4 regions of the Pseudomonas helmanticensis genome follow, and region 3 is predicted to be linked to each of the others. Evidence: riboswitches for the same ligand, from Rfam matches in the RefSeq annotation. Region 3 holds a riboswitch; each other region holds the start of a gene.

Region 1 (4,581 bases), 1.5 Mb from region 3:
AACCTTGTTGCCAACATCGTCCGCCACCAGCAAACCACCTTGCTGATCGATCACCACGCCCACCGGCCGGCCCAGCGCGTTTTCGTCCTTGTCGAGGAACCCGGTCAGCACGTCCACCGGTGTGCCATTTGGTTTGCCACCGGTAAACGGCACGAAAATCACTTTGTAACCGCTGTGCGGTTTACGGTTCCACGAGCCATGCTGGCCGATGAAGGCGCCTTCCTTGAATTGTGCCGGCAAGGTATTACCCTCGGCGAATGTCAGGCCGAGAGAAGCGGTATGCGGGCCAATCGCGTAATCCGGGGCGATCGCCTTGGCCACCAGATCCAGATTCTGTGGCGACACGCGCACATCGACATGTTGGCCGTAATAGCTGAACGGCCAGCCATAGAAAGCCCCGTCCTTGACTGAGGTGATGTAGTCCGGCACCAGGTCGCTGCCGATTTCGTCACGTTCATTGACCGCCGTCCACAGCGCGCCGCTGGTGGGTTCCCACGCCAGGCCGTTGGGGTTGCGGATGCCTGAAGCAAAGATCCGGTGATTGCCGGTCGCCCGATCGACTTCCCAGATCGCCGCGCGACCTTCTTCTTTATCCAGGCCGTTCTCGCCGACGTTGCTGTTCGAACCAACCGTCACGTACAGCTTGCTGCCGTCCTTGCTGGCGATAACGTTTTTGGTCCAGTGATGGTTGATCGTGCCGCCGGGCAGGTCGGTAACCTTGATCGGTTGCGACTTGATCTCGGTCGCGCCGTTTTCATAGTGAAAGCGCAGCAAGCGATCGGTATCGGCGACATACAGATCATTGCCGACCAGGGTCATGCCGAATGGTGAATTGAGGTTTTGCAAAAACACTGTGCGCGTCTCGGCCACGCCATCGTGGTCGGCATCGCGCAGCAGGGTGATGCGGTTCGGGCTTGGCACGCCGGCGCCGGCCTTGCCCATGACCTTCTTCATGACCCAGCCACGAATACCGCTGCTGTCGTCAGGTTTCGGCGGGGCATTGGTTTCCGCAACCAGCACGTCGCCGTTGGGCAGCACATAGAGCCAGCGCGGGTGATCAAGACCTTCGGCAAAGGCCGCGACTTGGGTGCCGGCCGCCGCTGTCGGTTTGCCGCCCTGGGGCCAGCCGATTGCCGGGGCGATGTTCACCGTCGGGATCAGAGTCTTGTTCGGTTCGGGCAGTTTCGGTGACGGGCCGGTGCCGTCGGAGACTTGCAGGCTGGAGGATTCACCGCAGGCGGCGAGCCCTCCGGCGAGGGCGATGACGAAAACGAGCTGGGGCTTGCGCATTGCTGATCTTCCCTATGAATGCATTCCTAATCATAGAGGAGGACGCAAGCCCGATGGTTCAACTGCTCAGCCGCGGGCTTCCTTGAACAGCACGGCGATGCCCGGGTGATAATTGCCGGCCTCGCTGCGCAACTTGCGGTAGGCGTAGGGGAAATACCAGGCGACGGCGCAGGTATGTTCCTTTTGCAGATCGTCGACCATGTCCTGCAGCTCTTCGGGGCTGGCGCTGTGCTGGGCTTTTTGCGGGGCGACGAACAGGCAGCCGAGTTTCAGGTCACTGGCGAAGCTGATGCGTTTGGCGTCGCTGGTGATGTCCAGCAAGGCTTGGGTCAGGTTGAGATTGTTCACTCGAGGCCAGCGCTGGGTGGCCTGAATGTAGGCACGATCTTCGGCGCCGGCGATAAACAGATCGGCGCGGGCATTGCGCTCGCCTTCTTCGTTCTGTTTGCGCGTGGCGGTGTCGGTGAGGGTGACCAACTCGGCCATCCATGCCGCTGCCGAGAGCAATCCGAGATTGGCTTTCTCGTCGTGCCAGTAAGGCGTGTCGCTGTCGCCGCGCACGGCGTTGTAGCGGTCGATACAGTCAAACCAGCGTTCAAGCATCGGGCGCAGGAATTCCAGGCGCGGGTTGCTGATGATCATGCCTTGCATCGTAATCATCCTTATTGTTGTGATGGGCTTTTTCGAGAAAAGCATGGCTCTTTGATATCATTTGTATCAGTGTGGCACAAGATTGGCGCCAGTTAATTGATCGGCGGCAGTTATTCGCCCGCCGGCCCCCTCTTTAATTGACGCTCCACCCCCAACCCTCTAACCTTCGCGGCTTGTTTCAGGTGCTCTGTGACCGACGTCGACAGAGTGAAACAGGGAAGCCGGTGAGGGTTGTCTTCAAGCGAAGACTGGCCACGATCCCGGCGCTGCCCCCGCAACGGTAAATGAGTGAACACTGCGTCGAATGCCACTGCTCAACAGCGGGAAGGCGCGCAGTCAGGCCAACGCCGCTCATGAGCCCGGAGACCGGCCTGATCCATCCAGCGGCATCACGGTGGGCGATGCCAGGCTTTTTGCCGTCTATTCTTGTGCCTGCCCGCCGTTATCCAGCCCCAACGGAGAGCTCCCCCATGACTGATTCCCCCGAGCGCGACGAACGCCATCTGGCGCGTATGCAGCGCAAAAAAGCCGTGATCGACGAACGCATCGCCAACTCGCCCGACGAGTGCGGCCTGGTGCTGGTGCTGACCGGCAATGGCAAAGGCAAAAGCAGTTCGGCGTTCGGCATGCTTGCGCGCGCCATGGGCCACGGCATGCAGTGCGGCGTGGTGCAGTTCATCAAGGGCCGCAACAGCACTGGCGAAGAATTGTTTTTCCGCCGCTTCCCCGAACAAGTGCGCTTCCACGTGATGGGCGAGGGCTTCACCTGGGAAACCCAGGACCGTCAGCGCGACATCGCTGCTGCCGAAGCCGCTTGGGCAGTCTCCCGCGAGCTGTTGCGTGATCCGTCGATCGGTCTGGTGGTGCTCGATGAATTGAACATCGCCCTCAAGCACGGCTACCTCGATCTCGATCAAGTACTCAGCGATTTGCAGGCGCGGCCGCCGATGCAGCACGTGATCGTCACCGGTCGTGCGGCCAAGCCGGAAATGATCGAGATGGGCGACACCGTCACCGAAATGGGCATGCTCAAACACGCCTTCCAGGCCGGCATCAAAGCGCAGAAAGGCGTCGAACTTTGAATCAACCACGTCACTGCCCGGCGGTGCTCATCGCCGCGCCGGCTTCCGGTCAGGGCAAGACCACCGTTACCGCCGCGCTCGCCCGTTTGCATCGCAATCAGGGGCGCAAGGTGCGCGTGTTCAAATGCGGCCCGGACTTCCTCGACCCGATGATTCTCGAGCGTGCCAGCGGTGCGCCGGTGTATCAACTGGACATGTGGATGGTCGGCGAGCAGGAAAGTCGTCGTCTGTTGTGGGAAGCCGCCGCCGAGGCGGATCTGATTCTGATCGAAGGCGTGATGGGCCTGTTTGACGGCACGCCGTCGAGTGCCGATCTGGCGCGGCATTTTGGTGTGCCGGTGCTCGGTGTGATCGACGGCACAGCGATGGCGCAGACCTTTGGTGCGCTGGCGTTGGGCCTGGCGAAGTACCAACCGGATCTGCCATTTGCCGGGGTTTTGGCCAACCGGGTCGGCACGTTGCGTCACGCGCAATTGCTCGAAGGCAGCCTTACAGAAGGTCTGCGCTGGTACGGCGCATTGTCGCGCGAGACCGGCATCGAACTGCCGAGCCGTCATCTCGGCCTGGTGCAGGCCAGCGAGTTGAATGACCTCGATGTGCGACTCGACGCCGCCGCAGCAGCGCTCGCCAGCAGCTGCGAGGTAGCGCTGCCACCGGCCGTGGAATTTGCCGCGCCGGACGTTATCGCCGTCGAGCCTTTGCTGAAAAATGTGCGCATTGCCGTTGCGCGTGATGAGGCGTTTGCCTTCACCTATGGCGCGAGTCTCGATCTGCTGCGCGCGATGGGTGCCGAGTTGAGCTTTTTCTCGCCGATCCGCGATAGGCAACTGCCTGAGGCGGACAGTCTGTATCTGCCCGGCGGGTATCCGGAATTGCATCACGTGGCGTTGTCGCAGAACACCGCGATGCTCGAGGCGGTCCGTGCGCATCATGCGGCGGGTAAACCGTTGCTCGCTGAGTGTGGCGGGATGCTGTATCTGCTCGATTCGCTGACTGATGTTGAAGGCAAGCGGGCTGAGCTGGTCGGATTGCTGACCGGTGATGCAGTGATGCAGAAACGTCTGGCGGCGTTGGCGTTGCAGGCGGTGGATCTGCCGGAAGGGGCGTTGCGTGGGCACACTTATCATCATTCGCTGACGACTACCGAGCTGACCCCGATTGCCCGAGGGTTGAGCCCGAATGGCGGGCGTGGGGCTGAGGCGGTTTATCGTGAGGGGCGGATGACGGCTTCTTATGTGCACTTTTACTTTCCGTCGAATCCTGTGGCTGTCGCTGCGTTGTTTGCGCCGTGCCTTGAGGACGCTATCGCGAGCAGGCTCACTCCTACAGTGGGCGATGTTGTGGCTGACGAAATGCGATCCCCTGTAGGAGCGAGCCTGCTCGCGAAAGGGCCATGACCGACAACGCATTCTCTGAGGCGGAGCGCCAAGCCGTCTATCGAGCCATTGCCGAGCGCCGCGACATGCGCCACTTCACCGGCGGGACGGTCGAGCCTGAGTTGCTGCGGCGTCTCCTTGAAGCCGCCCACCAGGCCCCAAGCGTCGGCCTGATGCAGCCC
Region 2 (4,581 bases), 720 kb from region 3:
CTGGTGCACATGGTCACCGCCGCCCGCCAGCTGCGTAAAGAACTGGCGTAACACCTTAACCTCCTGAATAAACACAACCCCTTGTAGGAGTGAGCCTGCTCGCGATGGCGTCGCATCAGTCAGTAATGAGTTGACTGACACACCGCTATCGCGAGCAGGCTCACTCCTACAAGGGTTGTGTGTGAAGTTCAGAATCGGGGATTTCCTTGGCATCGCCGGGAGGCTGTTGCTACTGTGTCCAGCGGCAGTCCAAGTGTGGCAGACGACACACATGCACGCCTTCATGCGTGAAAACGCAGAATCTGTGCCCCATCGAACGGGTCCGTCAGGTAATGCGCTTTGACCCCGAATGTTTCCTGTAACCGCTGTGGTGTCAGCACCTCCAGCGGCTCGCCCAACGCCACCAACCGCCCGCGCTCCAGTACCGCCAGACGATCGCATTTCAACGCCTGATTTAGATCATGCAGGGCGATCAACGTGGTCACCGGCAACGCCTGCACCACGTTGAGAATGGTCAGTTGATGCTGAATGTCGAGATGATTGGCCGGCTCGTCCAACAGTAGAATTTGCGGTCGCTGCGCCAACGCCCGGGCGATGTGCACTCGCTGCCGTTCACCGCCCGACAGGCTGCGCCAAAGACGATTGCGCAGGTGAGTCGCGTCAACGTCGGTCAGCGCTTGCTGGACGATGGCGTCGTCGGCATGCGACCACGGTTGCAACGCCGAAAGCCACGGCGTGCGGCCCAGTGCAACGGCGTCGAACACGCGAATGCCGTCGTCGGTGTCGGCCTGCTGTTCCACCACCGCAAGTTTTTGCGCGATGCTGCGACGGGGCATTTTGCCGAGGCGCTGACCTTCCAGCAGCACCTCGCCAGCGCTCGGTTCACGCAATCCGGCAAGCAGTTTCAGCAAGGTCGATTTGCCCGAGCCATTTGGCCCGACGATGCCGAGGGTTTCACCGCGCGTGACCTCCAGGCTGACGCCGTTGAGCAGCTCGGCGCCGCGCACCCTGAACGTCAAGCCTGCGCAACTGAGGACGTTGCTCATCGCGCCGATCTCCGACCAACCAGAATCAGGGCAAACACCGGCGCACCGACCAGCGCGGTAATCACCCCGACCGGGATCACCTGGCCCTTGATCAACGTGCGCGACAACACGTCAGCGGCAATCAGAAACACCGCGCCGCCCAGCGCACTGGCAGGCAGCAGACGGGCATGACCGGTGCCGAGCAACAGTCGCGCGGCATGCGGAATCACCAGACCGACGAAACCGATCGAGCCGACAATCGACACCATCACCGCCGTCACCAGCGCCGCGCAACCGATCAGCAGGATCTGCACTCGGCGTACCGGGATGCCGAGCGACGCCGCCGAATCCGCGCCAAAGGTAAACGCATCCAGCGCCCGCCGATGCCACAGGCACACCAGCAAACCCGCGATGGCCACCGGCACCGCCAGCCATACCGAGGGCCAGCGCACGCCGCCAAGATTGCCCAGCAACCAGAACATGATCCCGCGCGCCTGTTCGGAGCTCGCCGAGCGGGTAATCAGAAATGCCGTCAGCGCGTTGAACAATTGCGAGCCGGCGATCCCGGCGAGAATGATCTGCCCGGTGCCGCTGGCCGAACCGCTGACGCGCGCCAACAGAATCACCAGCACGAAGGCGGTCACCGCCCCGGCAAAGGCGCCGACCGACAATGAGATGACTCCGGCACCGACGCCGAGCAACGCGACCATCACCGCCCCGGTCGAAGCGCCGGCAGAAATCCCCAGCAGATACGGATCGGCCAACGGGTTGCGCAGCAGCGATTGCAGAATCACCCCGCACGTCGCCAGACCGGCACCGCAGGCAGCGGCGACCAGTGCGCGGGTCAGGCGGTAGTTCCAGACGATGCCTTCATCAATGGGGTCGAGCACATAACCGGCCCCCCACAACTTATTGGCCAATACTTGCAGGACCACGCCCGGTTCAATCGAAGTTTCACCGATGGCCACGCCAGCCACCACGGCCATCAACAATGTCGCCAGGGCCAGCAACGTGCGGATCAGGCTTGCACTCATTTCGACAGGTCGTAGCCGTTGATGGCCGTGGCCAGTTGTTCCAGGCCATCGAACATGCGCTGGCTGGCCTGCATGGCCATGGCGTCAAGAATGATGATGCGGTTGTTTTTCACCGCGTCCATGTTGCGCGTCACCGGATCGCTGCGCAGGAAGGCGAGTTTCTTTTCATAGTCGTCAGCGGGGAAGCGACGGCGATCCATGCGGGCGATGACGAGGAACGTCGGGTTGGCTTTGGCGATGGTTTCCCAGCCGACCGTCGGCCACTCTTCATCGGATTCCACCACGTTGCGCACGCCGAGGGTGCTCAGCATGAAATCGGGAATGCCTTTGTGCCCGGCCACGAAGGGCTCGATGTCCATTTGTGCGCTGGAGAACCACACCAGCGCGCTGGCGTCTTTCAGTTGTTTGCCCTGTGCGGTGGCAATCGACTTGGCAAGGCTGGCCTTGAGTTGCTCGTTGAGTTGGTGTCCGCGATCCTGCACATCGAAGATCTGCGCCAGTTGGCTCACGCTCTTGTAAATGCTGTCGATGCGAAATGGCGCCAGTCGCGTGCCGTCGGCGCCGACCAGATTGTCCTTGGCTTCGCAATCGGAGGGCAGCAGGTAGGTCGGAATCTTCAGCTCATGAAACTGCTCACGGGTACCGACCGCACCTTGCGGGCCGACCATCCATTCCAGCTCCACGGCGACCAGTTCCGGGCGTTTGCCGATCACCGATTCGAAGCTCGGTTCGTTGTCGGCCAGGCGCTCGATCTTGTCGTCCTGCGTCTTGTACTTGGCCAGCACATTGTTGAACCACAGCGAGGTGCCGACGACTTTGTCGCTCAGGCCCATGGCGTAGAGCAGTTCCGTGCCGGCCTGGCCGATGGTCACCGTACGAGCGGGAGCATGCTCAAAGGTCAGGCTGCTGCCGCAGTTTTCGATGGTCAGCGGGTATTGAGTCGGTGCCGCATGGGCCAGCGTGCCAAGGCACAGGCCGGTGATGAGGGTGGCAACGCGGGGCAGCAGCATGAGGCAGTCTCCAGGAAAACCGTACGGGGAGCGGCAGAGTACGGTTCGGAAACACACCATCGAGCGCGGTCAGGGCAACAGCGCAAGGCCGCTCATCCCGGAAGACGCGCACGGCACGGTGTCCTTCCCGGACACCCCGCCGGTTAGTCAGTCACTGTGCCGGCAGGTCTCCTGACTGATGCGTCATCGCCAATGCTCCGGCCTTCCCGGGGTTCACCCAGTGGCAGTCGTGGAGCAGGCTCAGCACCTACAGTTGCGGGGGCAGTTCCGATCGATGCTGTGCAAGCACCTCGGATTCCCTATTAATCCCGTTTGGAAACCGGCGGCGGCATGGTAGTCGATCAGGCCGCTGAAGGGGAGACGAATCTGCCGGGTGAGGATTAATGCTGGCTCATCAAACCGTGCAACACGCCGAGGCGCAGGCCCGGTTCCGACGGCAGCATTTGTGCGATGCCGAACACTTTGAAGGCGGCCAGCATCAGCACCAGACCACCGGGCAGAATGCTCTGACGATGAGGTTGCAGCCCGGCCAGTTTCAATTGCTGGACGTTGTTCACCTTCAGCAGAAGCAACGACAGGCGTAGGAGCCCGCCGTAGGTGATGCCGTCCTGACCGTAGTCGTTGAGACGATTGGCCTTGAGCACTTTAGCCAGCATGCGCGCAGTGCCGGAAGAGCCGATGGTTTGCTGCCAGCCCTGAGCACGGTAGCGCCGGGCAACTTTTTCAAACTGCAGGATGGCGAAACGTTCGGCTTCCTGTAACGCAGCGGCGGACAGGTCGCCGCCGCGAAAGAAGCGTGTGCTCAAGGTGCCGCTGCCGATGGCGATACTTTCGGTGAGCAACGGTTGCGCGCCCTGGCCGAGGATCAGCTCGGTGGAACCGCCGCCGATGTCGACCACCAGGCGCATGTCGACGGCGCTCGGCAAGGCGTGGGTGACGCCGGCGTAAACCAGCCGCGCCTCTTCATGGCCGCAGATAACGTCGATCGGAAAACCCAGATGCCGTTCGGCGCTGGCGAGAAACAGCTGCGCATTGTCGGCCTCGCGCACGGCGCTGGTCGCCACCGCGCGCACGCGACCGGCTTCGAAGCCACGCAGTTTCTTGCCGAACCGCGCCAATGCCTGCCAGCCGCGATCCAGCGCCAGCGCGTCGAGCGCGCCACCGTCAAAACCCTCGGCAAGCCGCACCGGTTCACGCAGGGTTTTCACTTCCTGTATCAGCAGGCCTTTGCGGCTGCGCACTGACTGCCCGATCATCAGGCGAAAGGCATTCGAACCCAGGTCGATGGCGGCAAACAGCGAGGCGTCGTCTTTCATGGGAATCCCTGCAAAACATCCGTCGCGAGGCTCAAGACGGTTTGCGAGGATTGTGCGGTGATCTTGATGACATCCTGATGACGGGGCAGGGGTGATTCAATGAATTTGCGGCTGTCATGACACTGTCATTATCCGGCGTCTATGCTGACCTCAATACATCGCGTGTTCTTAAAGTTTCTGCTGCCATTCGTGGCAG
Region 3 (4,581 bases):
CCTTCGCTCCGGGATTGATCCGGGGTTCATCGCCTACGGTTTGCTTCGCTGCACCTCCTCTCGCTGTGTTTGGCTGCGCCAAACGGTCGCTGCGCTCCCACCCCGGATCAATCCCTCCGCTCAGCCTGCCGACGGGCTCCGAGATCAAGATCAAGAGCAGGCGAGCTGACACTCGGCCTATCGAGTGGTGAGGAGCGCGGGTGTTCGGCTTTTGATTTGCGTTGTTGCTGCCCCTCACCCCAGCCCTCTCCCGAGGGAGAGGGAGCCGATTTGTGGGCTTTTCAGAATCTGAGCTCAACGCGGTATCGCACGTCGGCGTATCTCTCGCAATCACCTCGGTCAGTCCCCTCTCCCTCCGGGAGAGGGCTAGGGTGAGGGGCTCTTGATCTGGCTTTTGATCTGGCTTTTTTGCCCCTTCGGCAGGCCGAGCGGAGGTGTTCATCCGGGGGGATAGGCGCGCAGCGCCGTTCGACGAAGTCGAACACATCGAGAGGAGGTGCAGCGAAGCAAACCGTAGGCGATGCCCCCGGATGGACACCGTAGCGAGGGAACACTGAGCCTCAGCGAAGTGCCGTACGCCGGGGCAAAGCCTTTTGGGTTACCTTTTCGGCGTTTGGAAAAGGTGACTCGCTGTAAGAGCGAAACCGCCAGCGGCCGCACCCGCAGCAACGGATATGCTCCCAATCCAAAAAAACCCAAACATTGACCCATAAGCAAGCCATGCGTAGCCTTGCGCTTTCGAGGTTCTTCGGCCGTTGCCGAAGCTAAGAAGGGAACGCGGTCAATGCCGCGGCTGCCCCCGCAACTGTGAACGGCGATGTTCGCTGCCACGCCACTGCCAGCTCAATTGATGAGCCCGCGGGAAGGCGCAGCAAACGCCAGGCCCTGCGCCTGAACGCCGTCAGCCAGGAGACCTGCCTCGTCACAGATTCTCAATTCAACCGGGCGGGGTGATCCGGTGGCGAACTCTCCGGGCACGCATGCGCGTTGCCGGTTCTCGTCCCGTATGCCCGCCGCTTGCCAAAGGGCATACCGATGAAAACACTGGCCAAACTCCCCGTCACTATCGTTACCGGCTTCCTCGGCTCGGGCAAAACCACGCTGCTGCGGCACATGCTCGACAACGCTCAGGGGCGTCGCATCGCGGTGATCGTCAACGAGTTTGGCGAGTTGGGCATCGACGGTGAAATCCTCAAGCAATGCACCATCGGCTGCAGCGAAGAAGAAGCGGTTGGCCGCGTTTATGAACTGGCCAACGGCTGCCTGTGCTGCACCGTTCAGGAAGAATTCTTCCCGGTGATGCGCGAATTGGTCGCGCGTCGCGGCGACCTCGACCACATCCTTATCGAAACCTCGGGCCTGGCCCTGCCAAAACCTTTGGTACAAGCCTTCCAGTGGCCGGAAATTCGCAGCGCCTGCACCGTTGATGCAGTGATTACCGTGGTCGACAGCCCGGCCGTGGCCGCTGGTACCTTCGCCGCGTTCCCGGATCAGGTCGATGCCCAGCGCAAACTTGACCCGAACCTCGATCACGAGTCGCCGCTGCACGAACTGTTCGCCGACCAACTGGCCAGCGCCGACCTGGTGATCCTCAACAAGGCCGACCAGACCAGCCCGGAAGACCTCGCTCGCGTGCGCGCAGAAGTCGCCGAAGAGCTGCCGCCAGCGGTGAAAATCATCGAAGCCAGCAACGGTCGTGTGCCACTCGACGTACTGATCGGTCTCGGCGCCAGTTCCGAAGAACACATCGACAGCCGCCACAGCCATCACGATCACCACCATGGTGAAGGCGATGACGACCACGATGACCACGATCACGACGCCTTCGATTCGATCTCCATCGAACTGCCGCAAGCCGACGAAAGCCTGCTGCTCGACGCGCTGACGCAACTGGTGGTCAAGCACGGCATCCTGCGCGTGAAGGGCTTCGCAGCCATTCCGAACAAGCCAATGCGCCTGCTGATCCAGGGCGTCGGCACACGTTTCGACAAGCATTTTGATCGTCAGTGGGGCGCCGATGAAGCGCGCGTCACGCGTCTGGTGTTGATCGGTCAGCAACTCGACGCGGTGCAACTCGAAGCGCAACTGCGCGCCGCGCTCAGCGTTTAAGCCATGCACCTGCTCAGGACCCAGCCCGGCGGATTCGTCTCGGATGACAACATTGCCGACCTTGGACAAACCCCCGCCGAGCTGGTGATCCTGTGCAGTGGCGATTCCAGCCTGGCGCTGCTCGCCGAAGCCGCGCAGCAATTGCCCGAGGATTACCCGAGCCTGCGTCTGGCCAATCCGATGCAGGTGCAGAATCACGCGTCGGTCGACTTGTACGTCGACGAAGTGCTACGCCACGCCAAGGTGATTTTGATTTCGCTGCACGGCGGCATTGCTTATTGGCGTTACGGCGTCGAGCGTCTGGTCGAGTTGGCCGAGCGCGGCGTGCAGGTGATTCTGGTGCCGGGCGATGACCGTCCCGATCCGGAGCTCAGCGACTTGAGCACCGTCAACGCTGAGGATCGCGACCGGCTCTGGCAGTTTTTGCGTCAGGGCGGCATGACCAACGCGCTGGATTTTTTCCGCTGTCTGGCCAGCCGTTGGCTCGCGCGTGATTACCCGTGGGACGAGCCGCAAACCCTGCCACGCACCGCGATTTATCACCCGAACAAAACCTCCGCTGCACTGAGTGACTGGCAAGCCGAATGGCTGCCCGAAAATCCGCTCGCGGCGGTGCTGTTTTACCGCTCGCACCTGCAAGCGGCGAACACCGCATTCATCGATGTTTTCTGCCAGCGCTTGCAGGCGGCGGGGCTTAACCCGTTGCCAATCGCCGTGGCCAGCCTGAAAGAACCCGGCTGCCTGGCGGTGGTCGAGGACTGGCTGGACGAAGTCGAGGCCGGGGTCATTCTCAACACCACCGGTTTCGCCCAATCCAGCCCGGAAGCACCCCATCTGCGGCCGTTTCGCCGCAATATCCCGGTGATTCAGGCGATTTGCGCGCAGGACAACGAACCCGGCTGGCGCGCCAGCGAACAGGGCCTCGGTCCACGCGATCTGGCGATGCACATTGCCTTGCCGGAACTTGACGGGCGCATCATCAGCCGGCCGATCAGCTTCAAGGATCTGGCCTGGCGCAGCGAGCGCAGTCAGTCCGATGTGGTCTGCTATCGCGCGCAACCCGAGCGTATGGATTTCGTCGCCGAACTCGCGCGGCGCTGGATCGAACTGGCACGTGTGCCCAACGCTGAAAAGCGTATCGCGCTGATCCTCGCCAACTACCCGACCCGCGACGGACGTATCGGCAACGGCGTCGGCCTCGATACGCCGGCGGCGGCGTTGAATATCCTGCGGGCCTTGCAGCAACAGGGTTATCCGTTACCGGCCGAACTGCCGGACAGCGGCACCGCGTTGATCGAGCAATTACTCGGTGGCGTCAGCAATGACCTCGACACGATTGACCTGCGCCCGTGCCAGCAAAGCCTGGCAATGGACGATTACCTGACGATGTTCAATGCACTGCCGCCAGCCAATCGTGACGCCGTGTTCGAGCGTTGGGGCGCGCCGCAAAACGACCCGATGTATCGCGACGGGCGAATGATGATCGCCGGGCTGCGATTCGGTCTGACTTTCGTCGGGATTCAGCCTGCGCGCGGTTATCAGGTGGATCCGAGCGCGGTCTATCACGACCCGGATCTGGTGCCGCCGCACGCTTATCTGGCGTTTTATTTCTGGTTGCGCAACACCTACGGCGCCCACGGCGTGATCCATGTCGGCAAGCACGGCAACCTCGAGTGGCTGCCGGGTAAAGGCGTCGGACTGTCGGAGAATTGCTGGCCGGACGCGCTGCTCGGGCCGCTGCCGAACATCTATCCGTTTATCGTCAACGACCCGGGCGAGGGCGCTCAAGCCAAGCGACGTACGCAAGCGGTGATCATCGATCACTTGATGCCGCCGCTGACCCGCGCCGAGACCTACGGCCCGCTGCGTAATCTGGAATTGCTCGCCGACGAATATTACGAAGCGCAACTGCTCGATCCGCGTCGTGCCCGCGAGTTACAGCGCGATATTCTGCAATTGGTGCGAGACACGCAGATCGACCGTGAACTGCAACTCGATGCCGGCCTGGACAGTGACGCCGATGCGGCGATCTGGCTGCCGCGTCTGGATACGTATCTGTGTGATCTGAAGGAATCGCAGATTCGCGATGGTTTGCACATTTTCGGTGAATCGCCAACCGGGCGCTTGCGCATTGATACCTTGCTGGCGCTGCTACGCATTCCGCGTGGTGATGGCAAAGGCGCGCAATCGAGTGTGCTGCGAGCCTTGGCCAAAGCGTTCGCACTCGGCTTCGATCCGCTTGACTGCGTGCTGGCCGAACCCTGGACTGGCCCGCGCCCGGTTGCACTGCAATCGCAAAGCGAGGAAGCCTGGCGCACCGCCGGCGACACCCGCGAACGCCTCGAACTGTTCGCCACCGAACTGATCTCCCAGTCATTGCAATCCCCTTGTAGGAGTGAGCCTGCTCGCGATAGCGGAAAGTCAGCCAACATTGATTTAACTGACACACTGCCATCGCGAGCAGGCTCACTC
Region 4 (4,581 bases), 120 kb from region 3:
TCCTCCAGACATATAGCCATAGCCCACAGCTTTCATCTTTCCGATAGCATCTTCCAAATGACTGGTCGCGATATTAGTATCCCCCATAATAAAAACAGGTGGATATTCAGATTTATTGGCGACATCCGCCTGCGCAATCAACGTCCGGACACGCAATTCATTAAGCGTTTCACTGATGACTTTCCCCTCATCCTCCTCGAGAGCTTGCTCAGGTGCCATTTCGACGTCTTCAGTCACATCATCCATGGCAGTTGGCTCACTCCGTATTTTAGTTGTGGCAATACCAAACATGGAGTGAATCAAATAAGCACTGACCTGTTTCCCTCCTACAGAAAGATTGAAAGCCCATGCCTGGCGACTGTTGGTCTTTTCGCCTATTTTCCACACATCGGAATAAACCAGTTTATGGCTAATTGACGACTCAGTCAGCTCAGTGCGAAAAACACATCCATAGCGTTCATAATATCCGTCAATCACCTTGAAATATCGGAGCGCGACAAACAATCCTTCTTCTGGCACAGGGTGAATCGCTTTCAGCGTAAGTTCCAGCGTTCCTCCACGATGTGCAATTGCAATGGCAACCGCCGTATCAGGGGCGACACTGCACGTGCTGTCACAGTCGATTATTCTCTGCTGAATATCTCCCACATTTGATGGGGCCGCGGTCAGCATGTCGGACAACATCTGATGCAACGGCTTATCTTTCTTAACGTCTTTTAAAAACTCTTCAAGCTTCTTGATAGCATTCGCTTCAGCATCAGGCGAACAGCCGTTAGCGATTTCCTCGATACTTTCCAGCGCTTCTCTCACCTCCGAATTGAAGTCAGCATCGAGTTCTCTATGCCCACGAATACGCATTTCCAAGCCTGCCATCGCACCAGCCTCGAAATGAGTGACATCGTAGTGCTTTAGCGTCAGTCTCAACGAACTCAACTGTCTTTCGTAATCCTTATAAGTATAAATATTGATTTTTATGAACTCAGGGTAATCAAATCTCGCGCCGCTTTCCAGACTGAAGGTACTGTTCCACACTCCCTCTTTTTCCGCATTCAACTTCTCGGTAATCCCCCTCATCACTGTCTCACCGTCTGACCCCAACTCCATGAGAGCCAACGCATCCAGGTTCAGGGTTTTAATCGCTTTGGCGATAAATTCTATTCGCACCTGATTTCTCGGCGCTGACAGTGGCGTCTTGGTGACGTTCTTGCCATGCCGGATTAAATCTCCAGTGAAATTCTGCACGTTCCAGAATGCGAGCTTTAGCGGCACTCCTTTTTTATAAGGACATATCTCAACCGGCACAACCGCAACGCCGTTTGAATCCTGCGCGGCGGCAGCGGAGAACGCCAGATACGGCTCACCCACTGTTTTCCTTTTTCGACCCACGATTCCCGACTCCTTTCAAGATTCTTCCTGATCAATAGCCAGCTTTCCAAGCGCCTCGCTTTGCGCCATGTTCATCCTGGCTGACATATCTCCGAACGCTTCATCATTCAATACATCCACCAGCCACTGGCACTGAGCATCGCTCTCGAACTCATTGCCGTAAAGGCACAATAGATTCAGCATCTGAAAAGTGGCACGCCTCGACAGCTGCCACTGCCTGGAACGTGCTATCGCAGCCTGCACGATTTGCTTCACGCCGGCTCGTCCATGTTCCTCTGCATAAGAAGGGAGATGCGCATAAACATGCTGCTCCATGTCCTCCGACAGACGCAGATCAGAAGCCAAGGTAAGGGCTTCATATTGTTTTGCAGAAATTTGAATCATCCCGGATCCCCTCCCACACCCCTGCCCTGATTGGCGAAAAACCACCACTGCTCTCCGCTGTAGACCTTAGTTGCTCTTACAAAAAACGCCGCAGATTGTTCTTTCAAGATTTATCGAGGTTCTCTCGGGCAAGTTGACGAACGGTCTTTCGAATGTTCAGATGCCGCCCAGTTTCAGGTGTCCCATGCCGCCGTGCATGGGGTGAAACGGGAAACCGGTACGTTCTTTTCGAACAAGTCCGGTGCTGCCCCCGCAACGGTATGCGCGTGATGCTTTCGATACACCACTGTGGCCAGACGGCCATGGGAAGGTGAAAGCCTCGATACGCGCGAGCCCGGAGACCGGCCCGAAATATCTGTTTGGCAAAATCCTGCGGTGGGCGGGCATGGGCCGGTGTCGGCGTGTGCGCGATGCCTTCTCCTGCATGCTCTTCTGCGAAGTTTCTTTTCGAGAAGACAATGATTCGACCTTTCAACACCTATGCTCCAACTGTGTTTTTCGGCTGCCTGTTCAGCCCTCTGCTGCTGGCCGACAACGCCCCTCTGGAACTCAATCAGCAAATCGTTTCCGCGCCCTCGGTGGAGTCCACCACTGTCGCCGACATGGCCAGATTCGGCAGCAAGGTCGACATCGTCACCCGCGAGCAGATCGAGCGCGCCGGCCCCAGCGCCGATGTCAGCCGTGTCATGCAGATGTTCATTCCCGGTCTGTACGTGGCGCCGAAAAACGGTCCGTTCGACTACGGCACCTACTCGCTGCTCGGCGGGCGCAACGACGACACGCTGATCCTGCTCGACGGCGTGCGCCTGAACAATCGCCTGTACGGCGGCCTGTATCTGGACACCCTGCCGGCCAACGCGATCGAACGCATCGAAGTGCTCAAGGGCGGGCAAAGCCTGCTGTTCGGCACGCAAGCGGTGTCGGGGGTGATCAACATCGTCACGCGCAGCCCGCAGTCTCGCCAAGCCGCCGGCGAAGTGAACATGGGCGTGGATACCTTCGGTGGCACCACCGAGGATGCGCGGGTCGAAAACATCTTCAGCAATGGTTTCGGCGATCTCGGCTTGCTCGCCTATGTCAGCCACAACGTGTCCGACGGTTATCAGCCGTTTCGCAATCGCGACATGAAAAACGATTCTGCGAAGAACCGTGCCTACGAAGTGACCACGTTGGGTGGCAAGGCGATTCAGTCGTTCGGCGATAATTCGCGGCTGGAACTGTTCTACCAATACGCCGACGCCAACCTCGATTTCGCCCGCCCGGTCGACAACCACAAAACCACCAACGACCGCGTCCAGCAAATCGCCACGGCGACCTTCGAACAGAGCGTCAACGAGCGCCTGAGCTACTTCGTCAAAGCTCATATCAACGACTGGGACACGCGCTATACGCGCATCAACAACGTCGCGGGCGGTGGCACCAAAGTCATCAACCACAACGACTATTGGGGCTTCACCGATTGGGGTGTGCAGGCCGAAGGCAAGGCCGAACTGGCGGGCGGCCACGTGCTGGTGTTCGGCACCGACAACCAATGGTTCAAGGGCCAGGACGATGTGTTGATCATCGACAACGACAAGGCCGAAGCCCACGCCGTGTATACCCAACTGCGTCCGCAGATCGACGCCCTGCCCGACTGGCACCCGAGCATCGGCGTTCGCCACGAAGCCATGGCCGGTGGCGACAGCGCCACGGTCGGCATGCTCACTTCGCTGTATGACCTCAACGAGCACTGGGCCCTGCGCGGCCAGTACGGCACCGCGTACAAGCTGCCGAACGCCGAACAATTGTTCGTCAACGAGCCGGGCGACGAGCTCGGTAATCGCGACCTCAAACCGGAGAAAAGCCGCAACGCCGAACTCGGCGTCGACTACAAAGGCTTGCTGCTCGATCGCGAATTCAACGCCAGCGTGACGCTGTTCAAGCGCAAGATCGACGATCTGATCACCCTCGACGACATCCAGTGGGTCAACGGCCAGGGCCAGATCCAGATGCGCGGTTTCGAGGCTGACGCCAGACTGACGCTCAACGAGCAATGGAGCCTGCAAGCGGACATGACCCGCAACCTCACCGAATCACGCACGGGCGTGACCCTCAACGACATTCCGAGTTTCTTCGCCCGCTCGCGTGTCGGCTACGAATCGGAAAACCGCCTGTGGGGTGCCGGCGGTGCGATCCGCTACATCCGCGATGTGATCAGCTCGAAACAGGTCGAGTACGGCAACTACACGGTGGTCGATGCCGACGCCTATCGCTACCTCGACGGCGCGCATCAGCACCGCGTGAGCCTGCTGGTCGAGAACCTGTTCGACCGCGATTACGTCACCAGCCGCGCAAGCAACGTCGACAACCTCGGCCGGCCGTTCACCTCCGAAGTGCGCTACACGTACCGTTTCTGATGAGTGACATCAAAACCATCGACGGCGTCGACAGCCACCCGGACTGGTCGCAGGTGCCCGCGCACGCGCACCACGTGTTTCTCTGCACCGGCCCGCGCTGCACCCAGCGCGGCGCCTTGCAATTATGGAAGACGCTGCGCCGTCATCTGCTCGAACATCAGCGCATTGAAACGCCGGGCGGTGTGTTGCTGACGCGCACCCACTGTCAGTTTCCGTGCAATCTGGGGCCGATCGTCACGGTGTATCCGCAACGATGCTGGTACGGCGTGCACAACAAGGACGACGTGCAGCGCCTGGTTGTCGGGCATCTGGTCGGCGGCGAGGTGGTCGAGGATTTGCTGATCAAGGCGCATCCATGAGCAGGTTGGCGTTGCTGCTGTGCGCCCTGCTCTGCTCGGCAAATGTTGTCGCCGAG

Evidence for each region. A riboswitch is a leader RNA that binds a small molecule or an ion and turns the genes downstream of it on or off. The one in region 3 is predicted to bind cobalamin.
Region 1: it holds a riboswitch for cobalamin, as region 3 does, so the genes downstream of both, cobO (cob(I)yrinic acid a,c-diamide adenosyltransferase) here and cobW (cobalamin biosynthesis protein CobW) in region 3, are expected to answer to the same signal.
Region 2: it holds a riboswitch for cobalamin, as region 3 does, so the genes downstream of both, QOL84_RS07540 (ABC transporter substrate-binding protein) here and cobW (cobalamin biosynthesis protein CobW) in region 3, are expected to answer to the same signal.
Region 4: it holds a riboswitch for cobalamin, as region 3 does, so the genes downstream of both, QOL84_RS03960 (TonB-dependent receptor plug domain-containing protein) here and cobW (cobalamin biosynthesis protein CobW) in region 3, are expected to answer to the same signal.

What each region holds. Positions count from the first base shown of each region.
Region 1 is NZ_FXUY01000001.1:2,447,283-2,451,863, reverse strand. It holds gene QOL84_RS10800 (PQQ-dependent sugar dehydrogenase) at 1-1,290, opposite strand, end outside; gene QOL84_RS10795 (hypothetical protein) at 1,357-1,941, opposite strand; cobalamin riboswitch at 2,105-2,330, shown strand; gene cobO (cob(I)yrinic acid a,c-diamide adenosyltransferase) at 2,412-3,023, shown strand; gene QOL84_RS10785 (cobyrinic acid a,c-diamide synthase CobB) at 3,020-4,420, shown strand; gene bluB (5,6-dimethylbenzimidazole synthase) at 4,417-4,581, shown strand, end outside.
Region 2 is NZ_FXUY01000001.1:1,679,917-1,684,497, reverse strand. It holds gene metE (5-methyltetrahydropteroyltriglutamate--homocysteine S-methyltransferase) at 1-51, shown strand, start outside; gene QOL84_RS07550 (ABC transporter ATP-binding protein) at 282-1,046, opposite strand; gene QOL84_RS07545 (FecCD family ABC transporter permease) at 1,043-2,059, opposite strand; gene QOL84_RS07540 (ABC transporter substrate-binding protein) at 2,056-3,069, opposite strand; cobalamin riboswitch at 3,214-3,408, opposite strand; gene QOL84_RS07535 (Ppx/GppA family phosphatase) at 3,450-4,385, opposite strand.
Region 3 is NZ_FXUY01000001.1:959,622-964,202, forward strand. It holds cobalamin riboswitch at 725-936, shown strand; gene cobW (cobalamin biosynthesis protein CobW) at 1,036-2,109, shown strand; gene cobN (cobaltochelatase subunit CobN) at 2,113-4,581, shown strand, end outside.
Region 4 is NZ_FXUY01000001.1:843,613-848,193, reverse strand. It holds gene QOL84_RS03970 (hypothetical protein) at 1-1,365, opposite strand, end outside; gene QOL84_RS03965 (hypothetical protein) at 1,402-1,770, opposite strand; cobalamin riboswitch at 1,929-2,134, shown strand; gene QOL84_RS03960 (TonB-dependent receptor plug domain-containing protein) at 2,229-4,166, shown strand; gene QOL84_RS03955 ((2Fe-2S) ferredoxin domain-containing protein) at 4,166-4,525, shown strand; gene QOL84_RS03950 (ABC transporter substrate-binding protein) at 4,522-4,581, shown strand, end outside.